DNA from 3 places in the Peribacillus sp. NPDC097198 genome. Region 3 is predicted to be linked to each of the others. Evidence: riboswitches for the same ligand, from Rfam matches in the RefSeq annotation. Region 3 holds a riboswitch; each other region holds the start of a gene.
What was found. Region 3 has a riboswitch for S-adenosylmethionine ahead of mtnW (2,3-diketo-5-methylthiopentyl-1-phosphate enolase). Riboswitches for the same ligand answer to the same signal wherever they lie in the genome.
Positions count from the first base shown of each region.

Region 1: it holds a riboswitch for S-adenosylmethionine, as region 3 does, so the genes downstream of both, ACIQXQ_RS16300 (YezD family protein) here and mtnW (2,3-diketo-5-methylthiopentyl-1-phosphate enolase) in region 3, are expected to answer to the same signal.
Region 2: it holds a riboswitch for S-adenosylmethionine, as region 3 does, so the genes downstream of both, ACIQXQ_RS00830 (methionine ABC transporter ATP-binding protein) here and mtnW (2,3-diketo-5-methylthiopentyl-1-phosphate enolase) in region 3, are expected to answer to the same signal.

Region 1 covers NZ_JBIWDO010000009.1:123,406-129,158, reverse strand. The annotation lists gene sat (sulfate adenylyltransferase) at 1-972, opposite strand, end outside; gene ACIQXQ_RS16305 (phosphoadenylyl-sulfate reductase) at 1,000-1,704, opposite strand; gene ACIQXQ_RS16300 (YezD family protein) at 1,872-1,988, opposite strand; SAM riboswitch class I at 2,157-2,264, opposite strand; gene ssuE (NADPH-dependent FMN reductase) at 2,506-3,042, opposite strand; gene pdxT (pyridoxal 5'-phosphate synthase glutaminase subunit PdxT) at 3,248-3,829, opposite strand; gene pdxS (pyridoxal 5'-phosphate synthase lyase subunit PdxS) at 3,832-4,719, opposite strand; gene pdxR (MocR-like pyridoxine biosynthesis transcription factor PdxR) at 4,851-5,753, shown strand, end outside.
Region 2 covers NZ_JBIWDO010000001.1:155,674-161,426, reverse strand. The annotation lists gene ACIQXQ_RS00835 (O-acetylhomoserine aminocarboxypropyltransferase/cysteine synthase family protein) at 31-1,341, shown strand; SAM riboswitch class I at 1,454-1,565, shown strand; gene ACIQXQ_RS00830 (methionine ABC transporter ATP-binding protein) at 1,711-2,745, shown strand; gene ACIQXQ_RS00825 (methionine ABC transporter permease) at 2,738-3,406, shown strand; gene ACIQXQ_RS00820 (MetQ/NlpA family ABC transporter substrate-binding protein) at 3,422-4,255, shown strand; gene ACIQXQ_RS20775 (YuzK family famiily protein) at 4,410-4,562, shown strand; gene sufC (Fe-S cluster assembly ATPase SufC) at 4,994-5,753, shown strand, end outside.
Region 3 covers NZ_JBIWDO010000004.1:349,410-355,162, forward strand. The annotation lists gene ACIQXQ_RS09490 (carbon-nitrogen family hydrolase) at 1-432, opposite strand, end outside; gene ACIQXQ_RS09495 (pyridoxal phosphate-dependent aminotransferase) at 533-1,717, shown strand; SAM riboswitch class I at 1,833-1,990, shown strand; gene mtnW (2,3-diketo-5-methylthiopentyl-1-phosphate enolase) at 2,147-3,379, shown strand; gene ACIQXQ_RS09505 (2-hydroxy-3-keto-5-methylthiopentenyl-1-phosphate phosphatase) at 3,382-4,038, shown strand; gene ACIQXQ_RS09510 (methylthioribulose 1-phosphate dehydratase) at 4,041-4,667, shown strand; gene ACIQXQ_RS09515 (cupin domain-containing protein) at 4,689-5,222, shown strand; gene ACIQXQ_RS09520 (CobW family GTP-binding protein) at 5,350-5,753, shown strand, end outside.

The DNA.
Region 1 (5,753 bases), on a different contig from region 3:
ACATGTTTTACAATAGAAGCTATGTTCAAAGAATAATAATGTTATCCCTAACTCATCAGAAGTGAAGTTCCCGAAGATTTTTTGTGCGTCATACGTACCGTAATAATCGCCCACACCTGCATGGTCGCGCCCGACAATGAAGTGAGTACATCCGTAGTTTTTACGAACCATTGCATGAAAAATCGCTTCTCTAGGTCCTGCATATCGCATGGCTGCTGGGAATACCGCAAGTGAGACACGGTCCTTTGGATAATACTTTTCAAGTAATACTTTATAGCTTTCCATCCGAACGTCAGCAGGAATGTCATCGGACTTCGTGGCACCAACTAATGGGTTTAAGAATAAGCCATCCACTATCTCCAATGCTGTTTTTTGAATATATTCATGGGCACGGTGAACGGGGTTTCTTGTTTGGAAACCGACAACCGTTTTCCACCCTTTTTCTTCAAATGTTTTTCGGGTATCAACTGGGTCTAAATAATGATCCTCGAATAATGGACGCTCGATCCGTTTAATAAGCTTGATTTTACCACCTACATATACATCGCCACGATTATATAGATTTTTTACACCTGGGTGATTCTCATCATCCGTTTGATAAACTAAAGTTGCCTCCACTTGCTTATCAGGTGTAAATATATCGGAAACGGCAAGGACTCCATAAGTTTGGCCCTCATGAGTTAACTTTACTTCTTCTCCGATTGTAAGAGCGTTTACCACATCAGCGGAAAGTGGTAATGTAATAGGAATACTCCAGACATGCCCGCTGCTAAGCCTCATATCCTTTACTACTGTTTGATAGTCTTCTTTTGAAAAGAATCCCTCAATGGGGCTGTATGCTCCAGTCCCTATAAGTTCCAAGTCGCTTAATGAGATTTCATCAATTTCAACGGATTGTTCTATTTTAGTTAAATCATAGTCTGGTTCAAAGCGATTGATTAATGTTCCTCCGTGCGGCAAGCTAATGGTCATGCTGATTTCCCCCTGAATTTTTTATAATTATGATAAATGTAATCCGCATTCTGTTTTTTGGGCACCTTGCCATCGTCCTGAACGAAGATCATCAGCATTAATGGCAGGTGCTGTACATGTTTTACAGCCAATACTTGGATATCCATTATCATGAAGCACATTATATGGTAAGCCATTTTTATGCGCATAACGCCATACATCTTTCCATGTCCAATGAATGAGCGGACAAATTTTGATAGATTTGAATTTGTTGTCCTTGTTTATATATTCAGTCAATGCACGGGTTTCCGATTGCTCCCTGCGCAGTCCCGAGAGCCAAGCCGTCGCTGTTGATAATACTTCAGTGAGCGGCGTAATTTTGCGGATGTTACAGCATTGATTTGGGTCATGAAGCCATAATTCATCACCAAATTCAGCGGCTTGTTCTTCCAATGTCATTTCCGGTTTCTTCATTACAATGGAAAGCCGTGGGTAACGATTTTTCACTTGTTCGATTAATTGGTAAGTCTCAGCGAAATGAACATCCGTATCCAAGAATACGATTTTGGCGGAAGGATTAACCTTTGCCAGCAAATCTGTCAGTACAATTCCTTCAATCCCAAAACTACAGGCATAAATGAGTTTATCTCCGTACTCTGAATTTGCCCATTCCAATACTTCTAAAGCGCCTTTTGTATCGCTATCTTCCGGGAACGAAGGTAATGTCGCTGTATCAATATTTTCATAGTCCACTAGCTCTGCCAACTCTATCCCCCCTTTTAAGAATCACCCTATGGTACAGCAGATATCTTTGAAAGCCTTTGAAACACCATTTCTTATAATGAAAAAGGCGGCTTTAACCAATAGTTTCCTATTTATATCAGCTAAATCCACCTCTAGTTTTCTAGTCAGCAGTCCATTTATTTAATTCTCAATTTTTCGTTTCTTTCCATTTGTATAACCTTACCGTCCTGAACGATAAGGGTTATGGATCCATATTTCATAGTTTTTAGCATTTCTTGCAGTCTTTCAAATATTTCCCCCAGCTGATTTTCCTTTTCCAAGGCTATTCCTCCTTTAAGAAAACTCGTCGACTAGCTTGTCGTAAGATGATCAGCTTGTAAATGAATTCCCCCAAATTAATAAAATCAATCAGAAAAATCCTTCCATGCCAAGATGGAAAGATTGATAAGGTAATCTTATTTACCTTATCTTCCAAAATGATGACATTTTGTTGGATGTAGCACCTTGCATTCATGATGCAGGTTGCTGGACTTCAAAGGGCCAAATCCCTCCGTCGCTCTTGATAAGTTTTATTATTTTAAATATTAACACATATCAAATCATTGTCAATGGAGTTTTCATATAAATTAACTTGGTTTAATATTTTGGTTTAACTTCAATTATTATACACAAATAGTTCAAGTTTGTTACAGTGATTTGTTAAGCCAGTAAAAAAGGTTCATTCATCCTGAACAAGCTTGAATAAACCTTTAAAGTAGCCTAATAACTTAACTCGTTGATGGGAAGGGTCAAGATAAAAAGAAGAAATGATCAATTTCTTCTTTTTTGTATGGCTTCTACAAATTCCTTTACTTGACTCTTTGTACGATCAAGTAATTCCACTTCCTTAATCGGATGTTTTGGATTCTGCTTATCGATTTCTTTATCGACAAAGTATAACCCCTGCATCGGTTCCCCTTTTAATATTGATATAAGAGGTTTCAGCGCATAATCTATAGCTAATAAATGCCTGTTGCTTCCCCCAACCATTATGGGCAAAACTGGCTTATCCTTAAACGCGCCCTCGGGTAATAAATCAATTAGAGCTTTCAACACTCCTGTATAAGATGCCTTATAGACAGGTGAACCAATAATGATACCATTAGCTTGCTTAATCTTTTCTGAAAGTCTTAGAATATCCTCGCTATCATAACGACCTTGGAATAAGTCGTTTGCAGAAAACTCGGTAATAGAATGATAGTCCGTCGTAAATCCTTCTTTTTCCACCAACGTTTGGATATATTTTAATGAAATATCTGTTCTTGATGGTATAGCAGGGCTGCCTGATAAAATTATAATTTCGCTCATATATATTCCTCCTGTATGTAAAATCTGCAAAGGATCTGGGTCCTTTCCAGTTAAGCAACTTCAATTAATTATCTTAATTATCAGAAAAATAAAAGTCAAGTAACTTGATTGGAATTTATATTTTTGAAACACTAATAAGAATTGTATTATGCCATTGACTAAAAATCCTGCCCCGTTAGGGCAGGATTTTTAAAGCTTTTCAACTCTATTGATTGATTGAGTCTTTCACCATTTTTAAAAAAAGTTGTATAAATCGTTGATCACCGGTCAGTTCTGGATGAAACGAACTGACAAGAACCTGTTCTTGTCTAGCCGCCACTACTTTCCCGTCATAACTTGCTAATATCTCCACATCTTCACCTACGCCAACGGCAAAAGGTGCTCTGATAAAGACACCCATGAAAGGTTCTTCCATTCCTTTAACTATAAGGGGTGCTTGAAAACTTTCCCTCTGACGACCAAAACCATTTCTATTTACTGTAATATTGATAAAACCAAGATGGGTATGTTCCAAACTAACCATTTCCTTTGCCACTAATACCATCCCTGCGCAAGTTCCGAAAATCGGTTTTTTTTGTTCGAAAAATGCCGTAATCGGCTCCATGAAACCATAATGGTCCATTAGTTTTCTCATAGTGGTGCTTTCTCCACCAGGAATGATCAGGCCATCGATATCCTTTAACTGTTCTGGGTTCTTAACTAATATCGCATGCTCACCGGCTTCCTTGATTTGGTTCATATGTTCCTCTACAGCACCCTGCAAACCTAAAACACCTATGGTTACCATGTTTACCATCCACGCTCCTGCATTCTCTCAGCTGGGGCCAACTTAGAAATATCAATTCCTTTCATCGCGCTTCCCAATTCTTTAGACAACTTGCCTATTAAATCATAATCGGTGAAGTATGTAGTTGCTTGTACGATGGCAGCAGCGAATTTATCGGGATTTTCCGATTTAAAGATTCCTGAGCCCACAAATACACCGTCTGCCCCAAGTTCCATCATCAGGGCGGCATCTGCAGGAGTCGCAATTCCACCTGCTGCAAAGTTTACTACAGGTAATTTCCCTGTGCGCCGGATTTCCTTCAGAACTTCATAAGAAGCACCAATATTTTTTGCTTCAGTCATTAATTCATCCTCGCTCAGCATGCATACTTTACGAATTTGAGATTGAACTTTTCTCATATGCCGTACAGCTTCCACAATGTTCCCTGTCCCAGGTTCTCCCTTCGTCCGAAGCATCGAGGCCCCTTCGCCGATACGTCGGGAGGCTTCCCCTAAATCCCGGCAACCACATACAAAAGGTACTATATAATCGCTTTTCAAAATATGATATTCTTCATCGGCCGGAGTCAGTACTTCACTTTCATCAATGTAATCCACTCCCATGGATTCCAAGATTCTCGCTTCCACAATATGACCGATCCTTGCTTTAGCCATCACTGGGATCGAAACAGCTTTCATCACTTCCTCCACGATCCTTGGGTCCGCCATCCTTGCCACACCGCCTGCAGCACGAATATCTGATGGTACCCTCTCAAGGGCCATGACAGCCACCGCCCCCGCCGCTTCAGCAATTCTTGCTTGCTCTGCATTTATGACATCCATGATTACGCCACCCTTTTGCATCTGCGCCATTCCTCTTTTAACTGTATCGGTTCCTACAAGCTTTTCCATTCTTCTTCCCCCTAATATTTGCATAATTAAGATTTGTTCATTAGTATAAGAAATAGTTGACCACATTGAAAGTGTCAGTTTTAATGAAAATGATAGGGTCAGATAGAAACCACGAAAAGGGCGGTAAAAAAATGGATATGCTAGCATGTAATTTAAACCGTATGGATGAAGTGCCATTATATGAACAGTTATATTCACACATAAAAACGGAAATTGTAAATGGGCGGCTCCCTTTTGGTACAAAGTTGCCTTCAAAACGGAAACTAGCGGAATTTCTCCACATCAGTCAAAATACTGTCGAGACAGCATATGAGCAATTATGTGCTGAAGGCTATGTTGAAGTCATCCCAAGAAAAGGGTATTACATTCAAACTTTCGAGGATTTGGAATACACACAACCTGTGAATGCCCCAGTCGAAAAGACGGTCAATAACAAGAATGATTTCCTGTTTCATTTTCACCCCAGCCAGATAGATACAGAAAACTTTCCTTTTGAAAAATGGCGTAAATATACAAAAAACACTATAGACATATCAAATCAAGAACTCCTTTTACTAGGAGACCCTCAAGGCGAATATGAGTTACGTTGTGAAATTGCCCATTACCTGTACCATTCTCGCGGAGTCCGGTGTGTGCCCGAGCAAATCATTATCGGTGCAGGGCTGGAGATTATACTGCAACAGCTGATACTACTGTTTGATAAAAAAACAGTATATGGTGTCGAAGACCCCGGATACCATTTAATTTTACGGCTTCTGAAAGGCTATCCAAATGATGTGTATCCACTAGAAGTGGATGAAGAAGGCGTGAAGGTGGATAGAATCGATCAATCCAATATTGACGTCCTTTATATAACCCCTTCTCATCACTTTCCCTATGGAACGGTTTTGTCCGTTAACCGACGTACTCGCTTGTTGAACTGGGCTCAAGAGACGGAAAACCGCTATATCATTGAAGACGATTATGATAGTGAATTTCGTTATAGTGGAAAAACGATTCCCTCTCTACAAAGTTTGGATGCTGGTGATAAAGTG
Region 2 (5,753 bases), on a different contig from region 3:
ACTAAAACAATGGAAGAAGGGGAGAATATAATGACAGAAAAAAAATTCCGCTTTGAGACGTTGAGTGTGCATGGCGGTTTAAAAGTCGACGAAACGGGTGCCCGCGCCGTGCCCATTTATCAAAGTAATGCTTATTTGTTCAAAGATACAGATCATGCAGCGAATCTATTTGGATTAAAAGAGAATGGTTACATCTATACGAGGCTTCACAATCCCACTGTCAGTGTCTTTGAAGAAAGAATGGCCCTGTTAGAAGGGGGAATCGGTGGATTGGCAGTTGCAAGCGGCATGGCCGCTATATCCCTTTCCATCCTTAATATCGCTGGTATGGGGGATGAAATCGTTTCTGCTTCAACACTGTACGGCGGGACCTATAATTTATTTGAAAATACACTCCCTAAATACGGAATCAAAGTGAAATTCGTCTCACCTGATGATCCGGAAAATTTCAAACGGGCAATCACTCCACGAACGAAGGCCATATTTGCCGAAACAATCGGCAACCCAAGCTTAAGGGTTCTTGATATCGAAGCAGTGGCGGAAATAGCCCACGAAGCAGGGATACCTCTTATTATTGATAACACTTTCGCAACGCCGTATCTGTGCCGACCAATTGACTTTGGGGCGGATATTGTCATCCATTCAGCTACAAAGTGGCTATTGGGTAATGGTACGACATTAGGGGGAGTCATCATCGACGGTGGTAAATTCGATTGGAATTCGCCTAATTATCCAGGCTTTACGGAACCTGACCCTAGTTACGATGGACTTGTCTATTCCGAAGCGGTAGGGCCTGCTGCCTTTATTACGAAAGCGCGTGTGCAATTGCTTCGGGATTTGGGACCGACGTTAAGTGCTCAAAGTGCATTCCAGTTCACGCTTGGCCTGGAAACGCTCCATGTCAGGATGAAGGAACACCTGTTGAATACGAGGACAGTCATTCAATACTTGGAGAACCATCCGGCAGTCTCATGGGTTTCTTATCCGGGTAACGATGATCATCCCGATAAAGCCCTTGCAGATAAATACTTGCCTAAGGGAGCCGGATCTGTGGTGACGTTTGGAATTAAGGGGGGACGTGAAGCAGGTTCCACACTCATCAATTCGGTTGAGTTATGGTCGCATGTCGCCAATGTCGGGGATGCTAAAAGCCTAATCATCCACCCAGCAAGTACAACTCACCAGCAATTGAATGATGCAGGACTGGTCAAGGCCGGTGTCAGTGCCGACCAGGTTCGCCTTTCAATCGGTATTGAAAATGTAGACGATTTACTTGAAGATCTAGAGCAAGCGATTGAAAAAGCGACGAATATCGTGTCAGTGAATTCTCAAAGAGTTTAATGGAGAAACAGGTACACCCTAGGATTTTACATTGCACTCCTTTTTTATCTGTGTTAAAATTTCAGACATAGTAAAGTGAATGTTAAGACAAAAAAGAATAGTCCATATATAGCTCTTATCAAGAGAGGTGGAGGGATGTGCCCGTTGAAACCCGGCAACCGACAAGGATTTTCCTTGGAAAGGTGCCAATTCACACAAAGCGTAGAGGCTTTGGGAGATGAGAGGAAGGCCTGCTTTTCCCTGCCTTTCTGCTCATGCAGAAGGGCTTTTTCTATTTTCTTTGAATCATAGTTGGATAGATTCATCAGGAGGCCATAAAAATAAATCGACTAAATTCATAGGCTTAATTGGATAAAGAGGTGAGCATACATGATTACATTGTCAAACGTCAGTAAACTTTTTCGAACAGGAAAAGCAAATAGCGAAACGATTCATGCCGTGAATAGTGTGAATTTAGAAATAAATAAAGGCGAGATTTTCGGAGTCATCGGATACAGTGGGGCTGGCAAGAGTACGCTCATACGTATGCTGAATGGGTTGGAACGGCCTACTGAGGGCTCCGTGAACGTTGCGGGAAATGAAGTTTCAACAATTAAAGGGTCTAAGCTTCGTAAAGCCCGTCAAGAGATTAGCATGATTTTTCAGCATTTTAATCTCTTGTGGTCAAGGACCGTTCAAGAAAATATATCCTTTCCTCTGGAAATTGCGGGCATCTCCAAGCAAGAACGCATCAAGCGCGTCAATGAACTCATTAAGTTAGTTGGATTGGAAGGAAGAGAAAAAGCGTATCCATCGCAGCTAAGTGGTGGACAGAAGCAAAGGGTGGGAATAGCGAGGGCTCTTGCCAATAACCCGAAAGTGCTTTTGTGTGATGAGGCCACGTCCGCTCTAGATCCCCAGACAACCGATTCCATCCTGGAATTGCTTGTGGATATAAATCAACGCCTTGGTTTAACCATTGTCTTGATTACACATGAGATGCATGTCATTCGGAAGATTTGCAATCGAGTGGCTGTGATGGAAAGTGGACGGGTAGTCGAACAGGGAGCTGTCCTGGAAGTATTCAGAAACCCTAAAGAACAGATGACTAAGCGTTTTGTTCAGCAGGTGACAGAACCAGAAGAGACAAAAGAAACGATGGAGCATTTGTTTGAACGGTATCCAGCAGGAAAAGTGATTCAACTGACATTCGTGGGGGATCATGCAGAAAGCCCGTTGATCACAAAATTGGTACGTAATTTTGAGTTGGATGTGAACATTGTCCAGGGGAAGATATCACAAACGAGAAGCGGCTCATATGGAACATTGTTCATCCACCTTGATGGCAGTGAAGATGAAATGCTCCGCGCAATCGAATTCATAAAAGCACAGCAGGTAGGCGTGGAGGTGATTACTCATGCTTGAAGAATTATTGCCGAATGTAGATTGGGAAGACATCATAGAAGCGACGAAAGAAACGCTGTATATGACAAGTATTTCAGTTGTAGCGACCTTTTTTATAGGGATACTATTGGGGTTGCTTCTGTTTTTAACAGGCAAGGGGAATATGTGGGAGAATCGGGGCGTTAACGGTGTGTTAAGTGCTTTCGTTAATATTTTCCGTTCGATTCCATTCCTTATCTTGATTGTATTATTAATTCCGTTCACCAAATTACTTGTCGGTAGCATGATTGGTGAGAATGCGGCATTACCAGCACTCATTATCGGTGCAGCACCGTTTTATGCGCGGATGGTCGAAATCGGCCTTCGTGAGATTGATAAAGGCGTGATTGAAGCGGCTAAATCAATGGGAGCCAAAACCAGCACCATCATTTATAAGGTCCTCCTTCCAGAATCGATGCCGGCCCTTATATCAGGCATCACGGTAACATCGATTGCATTGGTTGGATACACGGCAATGGCAGGTGTCATCGGGGCTGGTGGATTGGGTAACTTAGCCTATCTGGACGGTTATCAACGGAATCACAACGACGTTACCCTGGTAGCGACGATTGTCATATTAATTATTGTCTTCATCATACAGATTATCGGTGATGTGATTACTTCTAAATTGGATAAAAGATAAGGGGAGATGAAAAGGATGAAAAAGTTTTTAGGGTTTGCATTCGTTCTAGTTTTATCAATTGCATTGGCGGCTTGCGGAACGGATAAAGAGAAAGATACAGGTAGTGGCGATGATACGAAGAAGTTAGTGGTGGGTGCATCGAATGTACCACATGCAGAGATTCTTGAAAAAGCGATTCCTCTTCTTAAAGAAAAAGGCATTGAATTGGAAGTGGAAACATTCCAAGACTATATCTTGCCAAACAAGGCTTTGAACAATAAAGAACTGGACGCGAACTACTTCCAGCACATTCCTTATTTAGAATCTCAAATTAAGGAAAATGGATATGATTTTGTTAATGCAGGCGGCATCCATATTGAACCAATTGCTTTGTATTCACAAAAATATAAAAGCATTGATAAGCTTCCAGAAGGAGCAACAATCATTTTAAGCAGCTCTGTTGCAGACCATGGACGTGCCTTATCACTTTTAGAAAAGAATGGCCTGATTACTCTTAAAGAAGGCATTGATAAAACGACAGCTACAGTAAAAGATATTGTCGAGAATAAGAAGAACATTAAATTCGATGCAGATTATGAAGCGGCATTACTTCCGAAGATCTATGAAAGTGGCGAAGGAGATGCGGTCCTAATCAACTCTAACTATGCAATCGACGCTGGCTTGAATCCACTTAAAGATTCCATTGCAATAGAAGATTCTGAATCACCATATGTGAACGTGATCGCTGTTAATAAAGGTGACGAAGACAAAGAAGAAATCAAGACGCTTGTGGAAGTATTACATTCCAAAGAAATTCAAGATTTCATTCTTGAGGAATATGAGGGTGCAGTCGTACCTGCAAAGGAATAAAGCAACGAAAGACGACCTGGATTTCCAGGTCGTTTTTAAGTTGGGGTTTAAAGTTGAAAGCAAAGGGTATAGAATAGACGAAGAAACAAAATGATTCACAAATTTGAAAGGATGGTTCACTATCAATACTTTAGATTTAAACGTAACGAGCGAAATGGAAAAAGCTATGCAGTTATCACATGGGGTTGGGTACAGTGAATACAGCAGAAATTTAGACCTTCGTATCGAGGTTGAAAAAGTAAGAGATAGGGAACATGAGCAATGCAATAAAATGGTTCTGGAATTACAACGTAAAATCCACGGATAAGCATATATTAGAGTCTTTCAAAAATCGGTCTGTAGAGGTAAAATGAAAAGTGATCTGTTGTACGTACCGGATCCTGCTCATTACTCCTGCAGATCGATTTTTTTCATGATAAGGGCCAACCGTCTTCCCCTTGAACTTTTCGGGAATATCTTATTATGAATGGAATCCCGAATAATTAGCTTACATTAACGAAAACTAAAATAAGGGCATATTTGCAGTGAAAAGCCTTTATACGGTCGTTTTATAACAATAGGGCAGGTTTCCACTCCCTAGCGAGTAAAAACCTCCATCTATATTAGTTGATTCTAAATTGGATTTGTTATAAAATTGTAATGAGAATAAAGTGAGAATGATTTTTTGAAAACTATAGTCAAGAAAGTGATTTTCACTTTCTGTAATAAAATAGGAATTAAGTTCACGGAGGTATTATTATGTCAGGTTCAACATTAACGGTAAAAGATCTTCATGTATCAATAGAAGGCAAAGAAATTTTAAAAGGGGTTAACCTGGAAGTAAAAGGCGGAGAAATCCATGCAATCATGGGGCCGAACGGAACAGGTAAATCCACTTTATCTTCAGCAATCATGGGTCACCCTAAATATGAAGTAACAAGCGGAAGCATCAGTTTTGATGGTGAAGACGTATTGGAAATGGAAGTTGACGAACGTGCTCGTGTTGGTCTTTTCCTTGCTATGCAATATCCAAGTGAAATCAGTGGTGTTACAAATGCAGACTTCTTGCGTTCGGCTGTCAATGCACGCCGTGAAGAAGGCGACGAAGTTTCACTTATGAAATTCATCCGTCAAATGGATAAAAACATGGAATTCCTTGAAATGGATGAAGATATGGCTCAACGTTATTTGAATGAAGGATTCTCTGGCGGAGAGAAAAAACGTAATGAAATCCTTCAATTAATGATGATTCAACCAAAAATCGCCATTTTGGATGAAATTGACTCAGGTCTTGATATCGATGCACTTAAAGTCGTTTCTAAAGGAATCAATGAAATGCGTGGAGAAGACTTCGGTTGCTTGATCATCACTCACTACCAACGTCTACTAAACTACATCACACCTGATTACGTACACGTTATGATGCAAGGTCGCGTCGTTAAATCAGGCGGTCCTGAATTAGCTGCACGACTAGAAGCAGAAGGTTATGACTGGATTAAACAAGAATTGGGCATTGAAG
Region 3 (5,753 bases):
GAATCCGGCGCAAATCTTTTCATCGAGGGAGAATAAGCCGTCTTTTTTGCCAGGTTGTAAGTAATGGTGTTCATCCATCAATTGAAACAGATGGAGTTTATCATATTCTTTAACCAGTTTGCCTTCTTTATCGATGATGAGCATTGTGTTATAGATGCCTTCCTTAGTTTTCTTTGCAATCGAGCCACCGATTATGTTAATTCGGTGTTTTTTTGCAAGGGCTTTTAGAAAGGTAATGGTTTGTTCTGCTTCTTCGTCTGCAATTTCATGTAATCTCGTTAAGTCATAGCCGGTTGTCCATAGTTCCGGCAGCATGACGATGTCCGGTTTAGACTGTACAGCTTTTTCAATCCATTGTTCTGCCACCTGGAAATTTATATCTGGCTGTCCAAAGGCAATGTCCATTTGTAAACAGGCGATTTTCCATTTCATCATTTAAAACCTCCATATGTAAAAAAGTACTTTACAAGATTAAGATAAACATATATCATTTGTGACTATAATTTCAAGAAATTTCAGAGAAGGTGCAAAGATGGTGCAATTCGAAAAATCCAGACTTCTTCAAGAGCTTCCAAAGCAGTTTTTTGCTTCTTTAGTCGAAAAAGTTAATAACATAACATCAGAAGGCAAGGATGTCATTAATCTTGGGCAGGGAAATCCAGACCAACCGACTCCTGAACATATCGTGAAGAGCCTGCAGACAGCAGCAGGAAATTCCATGAATCATAAATATTCTCCTTTTAGGGGGCTTCCCTATTTAAAAGAAGCTGCGGCCCTCTTTTATGAACGTGAATATGGCGTCAAGCTAGATCCTAAAACGGAAGTGGCGATTCTTTTCGGTGGAAAGGCTGGTCTAGTCGAATTACCGCAATGCTTGTTGAATCCAGGCGATACAATTTTAGTGCCTGATCCGGGCTATCCAGATTACCTGTCAGGTGTAGCGTTAGCCCAAGCTAAAACGGAAATTATGCCCTTGACCGAAGAAAATGATTTTCTTCCCGATTATAAGGAAATAGATAAAGAGGTTTTTGACAAAGCGAAGATGATGTTCTTGAATTATCCCAATAATCCCACAGGAGCATCGGCGTCAGCAGAATTCTTCGAAGAAACGGTTTCCATGGCAAAAGAACACTCGATATGTGTGGTCCATGATTTCGCATATGGTGCAATTGGGTTCGATGGGAAAAAACCGGTAAGCTTCCTTCAAGCAGAAGGATCAAAAGAAGTGGGGATAGAAATTTACACCCTTTCTAAAACATATAACATGGCGGGGTGGAGGGTTGGCTTTGCGGTTGGCAACCAGAGTGTCATCGAATCGCTTGAATTATTGCAGGATCATCTTTACGTCAGCCTTTTTCCCGCAATACAAGAAGCCACGGCATGCGCCTTACTGGATTCACAAGAGTGTGTGAAGGAACTCGTGAACATGTACGAAGGACGACGAAATGTATTTATCGAAGGGTTACGATCCATTGGATGGGATGTCCAGGCTCCAGATGCTTCCTTCTTTGCTTGGCTAAAGGTCCCTGAAGGATATACTTCAGCGAGCTTTGCAGATCATTTACTGGCACATGCCCATGTAGCAGTTGCACCAGGAAATGGTTTCGGTGAATTTGGTGAAGGATACGTCAGGGTGGGACTTCTCACTTCAGAAGACAGACTCCAAGAAGCGGTAGAAAGAATTCGTACATTGAATATATTCAAAGAAAATCAGTGAGATATTGAATAGTTTGAACATTATACCTATTGACAAAGTATGAATTGCGTGAAAGAATATAAAAAAGAATTCTAAATTTTTAGTTAAGATACATAAACGAAAATATAATAGCATTTTCTTATTTTGAGCAGGTGGAGGGACTAGCCCGATGAAGCCCAGCAACCGACTGTAATACCATTGTGAAATGGGGCGGAGATAATACCGCCGGATCATTTTATTGATTCCGTAAGGCACGGTGCTAATTCTTGCAGCTATAGAGCTGGGAGATAAGAAGATGGCTTTTTCAAAGCCTCTTCTTTAGGAAGGGGCTTTTACATTTTTAACAGAGAATTGGAGTGCAACTTTGTTCGCAGATGGTTAGAAGCTTGTTAAAGGAAAGACCAACAATGACAACTTTAAGAATGACTTTTACGTATTGGGAGTGATCAGATGAGCGAAATAATCGCTACGTATTTACTTCATGACTTCAAAGGAGAGCATGAGAAAAAAGCAGAAGGCATTGCGTTAGGATTGACTGTAGGGACATGGACTGAACTTCCTCACTTGGTACAACAGCAACTGGAAAAACATAAAGGTAGGGTAGTTTCCGTAACACCCCTTCCCGAAGAAGAGCGAGTTAATCTCTATTTCGGTCAAAAAGTGTACCGTTCAACAATCAGGATTGCCTACCCGGCAGGTAATTTTTCTAATGATCTACCGGCTATCTTGACGACAGTATTCGGTAAATTGTCATTGGATGGGGAAATCAAATTGATGGATTTGGACTTTGTCGGCGATATTCAAAAAGCCTTTCCAGGTCCTCGATTCGGAATTAGTGGGATCAGGGAAAAAATTGATGTGTTTGACCGCCCCCTAGTGATGAGTATTTTTAAAGGTGTGTTAGGTCGAGACCTCGCCTTTCATAATGAACAATTGGAGCAACAGGCATTGGGAGGAGTCGATCTTGTCAAGGACGATGAGATTCTTTTTGACCAAGATCAGACGCCTTTCATCGATAGAGTCAAAACCGGAAAGGCCATTTTGAAAGGTATCTATGAGACAACGGGACATCGAACCTTATATGCTGTGAACCTGTCAGGAAAAACACTAGAACTATTGGATAAAGCTGAACTGGCAGCCGAAGCCGGCGCAGATGCCTTGTTATTTAATGTTCATACATATGGATTGGATGTTCTACAGGCTTTACGCGAAAATGACCGGATCAACTTACCGATCATGGCTCATCCGGCATATAGCGGAGCATTAGCTTCATCTTCATTTTATGGACTCAGCTATCCGCTTCTCCTTGGAAAACTGGTGAGGATATCAGGTGCAGATTTATCCCTCTTTCCCTCTCCATACGGAAATGTGGCACTCGATAAAGCAGAGACATTGGCGATTGCTGAAGGATTGACGAGAAATGAAACATCTTGGAAAAGGACTTTCCCGGTTCCATCGGCAGGTATCCATCCTGGCATGGTTCCAGATCTCATCAAGGATTTTGGGATAGAAAGTGTGATCAATGCTGGTGGGGGCGTCCATGGTCATCCGGATGGTGCAAAAGGCGGAGCTAAGGCCTTCCGTTCCGCAGTAGAAGCTGTCCTTTCCGGAAAATCATTGTCAATCGCGGCTGAGGAAGATGAGGAACTTCAAAAAGCACTGGCCCTATGGGGAGGGCTATAATCATGGTCAAACCGATCATTTTCTGTGATTTTGATGGAACGATCACCAACTCGGATAATATCATCTCAATCATGAAGAAGTTTGCCCCGCCCGGCTGGGAGGCATTAAAAGATGGTGTTCTTCAGCAAAAAATCAGCATTTCCCACGGTGTAGGGGAAATGTTTTCCCTGCTGGATAGCGATTTAAAGGAGGACATCATTCAATATGTGAAGGAGACAGCGGGTATTCGCCAAGGGTTCAGTGATTTTGTGGAATTTACAAAAAAATCAGATATTCCTCTCTATATTGTCAGTGGTGGAATGGACTTTTTCGTTGAACCTCTTTTGAATGACCTCTTACCTGTAGAGAATGTCTACTGTAATCATGCCGACTTCAGTCAGGAAGAAATTATGATTGAGTGGCCGCATACTTGTGATGACCAATGTAATCATGGGTGTGGTTGCTGTAAACCTACGATTATGAGAAAGCTTTCTACAAAGGATCAGTATAAATTGGTGATTGGAGATTCCGTTACCGACTTTGAAGCGGCTAAACAGGCAGATTTTGTTATTGCCCGTGACAGGCTCCTTGAAAAGTGCCGCACAGAAGCCATTCCCCATAAAGAGTTTGAAACTTTCCATGATGTGATTGATATTCTAAAAAAAATGCAGGAGGTGTAAGGGTGACAGCTTCAAAAGAGTGGCAGGAACTAGCGCAAATAAAGGGAGAACTAGCCGAGAGAGATTGGTTCATGGGGACGAGTGGAAATTTATCGATCCGTGAGGCTAATAGCCCTTCTTTTTATATAACCGCAAGTGGCAAGGATAAACGCAAGCAGACAGATTCCGATTTTATTTTGGTGGATTTGTCAGGAAAACCAGTCGAAATGACCGAGCTCAGACCTTCCGCTGAAACTCTTCTTCATACAGAGATTTATCGGAAAACGGATGCCAATTGCGTCCTCCATGTCCATACAGTAGAAAATAACGTGATTTCCGAGTTATATAGTGAAGTTGGGGAAGTGACTTTTTGTCATCATGAAATTATCAAGGCTACTGGACGATGGCAGGAAGATGCAGAATTGAAGATACCCATCATCCATAACCATGCAGATATTCCGTTGTTGGCTGAGACATTCAGTCCCTATGTCGATGCAGACTCAGGAGCGGTGCTTATCAGAAATCATGGTATAACCGTATGGGGAAAAAGCGGGTTGGAAGCAAAAAAAATCTTAGAAGCATGTGAATTCCTGTTTCAATATCAGCTGTTACTTAACCAGCAAAAGATATTGACAGGTTCGCTCAGCTAAAAATATAAAGGAGGAAAAATAATGGCTACAATTAGATTCCAAGAAACAAATGAAGTAATTGAAACAAATGAAGAGGTTCAGAGCTTTTTAGAGACTCAAGGCGTAATTTACGAACAATGGGATATTTCAAAATTGCCAGCCCATCTGGTGGAAAAATATGATCTTACGGATGAAGATAAACAAGAGATTCTTGATGCTTTCCAGTCAGAGATTAAAGAAATTTCGGAAAGAAGAGGATATAAAGCGCATGATATTATCACATTATCCGATTCCAATCCGAATTTGGACCAATTGTTGCAGAACTTCAAGCAGGAACACCATCATGAAGATGACGAGGTACGGTTCATCGCTGGGGGAACGAGTATCTTCGCCATCGAGGGTAGCGAGGGAAAATGGTTCGATGTCCGACTTAACCCTGGAGATTTGATCAGCGTACCTGAATCGACTCGTCACTACTTCACGCTAGCGGAAGATAGAAGAACAGTCGCGGTCCGTATTTTCGTTACAGCGGCCGGCTGGGTTCCGATATATGAAAAAGATGAAGTTCAGGCATAATAAAAGTGTGAAAAAACCAGCTTTCGGGCTGGTTTTTTTATGTGGCCCCGCAGGGTGCTTAAGCGGGAAAAGTATGATAAAATTTTAACGGAAATAAAAATCGTGTACATTATAGGAGAAGATACTAATGAAAACGACCGAAGTATATATATTAGGCGGCTTTCTCGGTAGCGGGAAGACGACGCTTCTTCGAAATATATTAAAGCAGGAAAGTGAAGCGGGTAGAAAAGTGGCCGTGCTTTTAAATGAACTTGGCAGTGTATCGGTGGATAGTGGTTTGATTGGCGATGACGTACCGTTAAAGGAATTGTTTGATGGTTGCATTTGTTGTACCCTTCAGGACAAGCTTGAAATTCAGCTGCAAGAATTGTTGACCGAAAATGATCTAGATGCCGTTTATATTGAAACAACAGGTGCAGCACATCCAGTAGAAGTACTCGATGGAATCATGTCACCATTTTTTGCTAATAAGTTAGAGTATAAAGGGATTATCACGGTGGTCGATTTATTGAGGTGGCGTGACCGCGAACA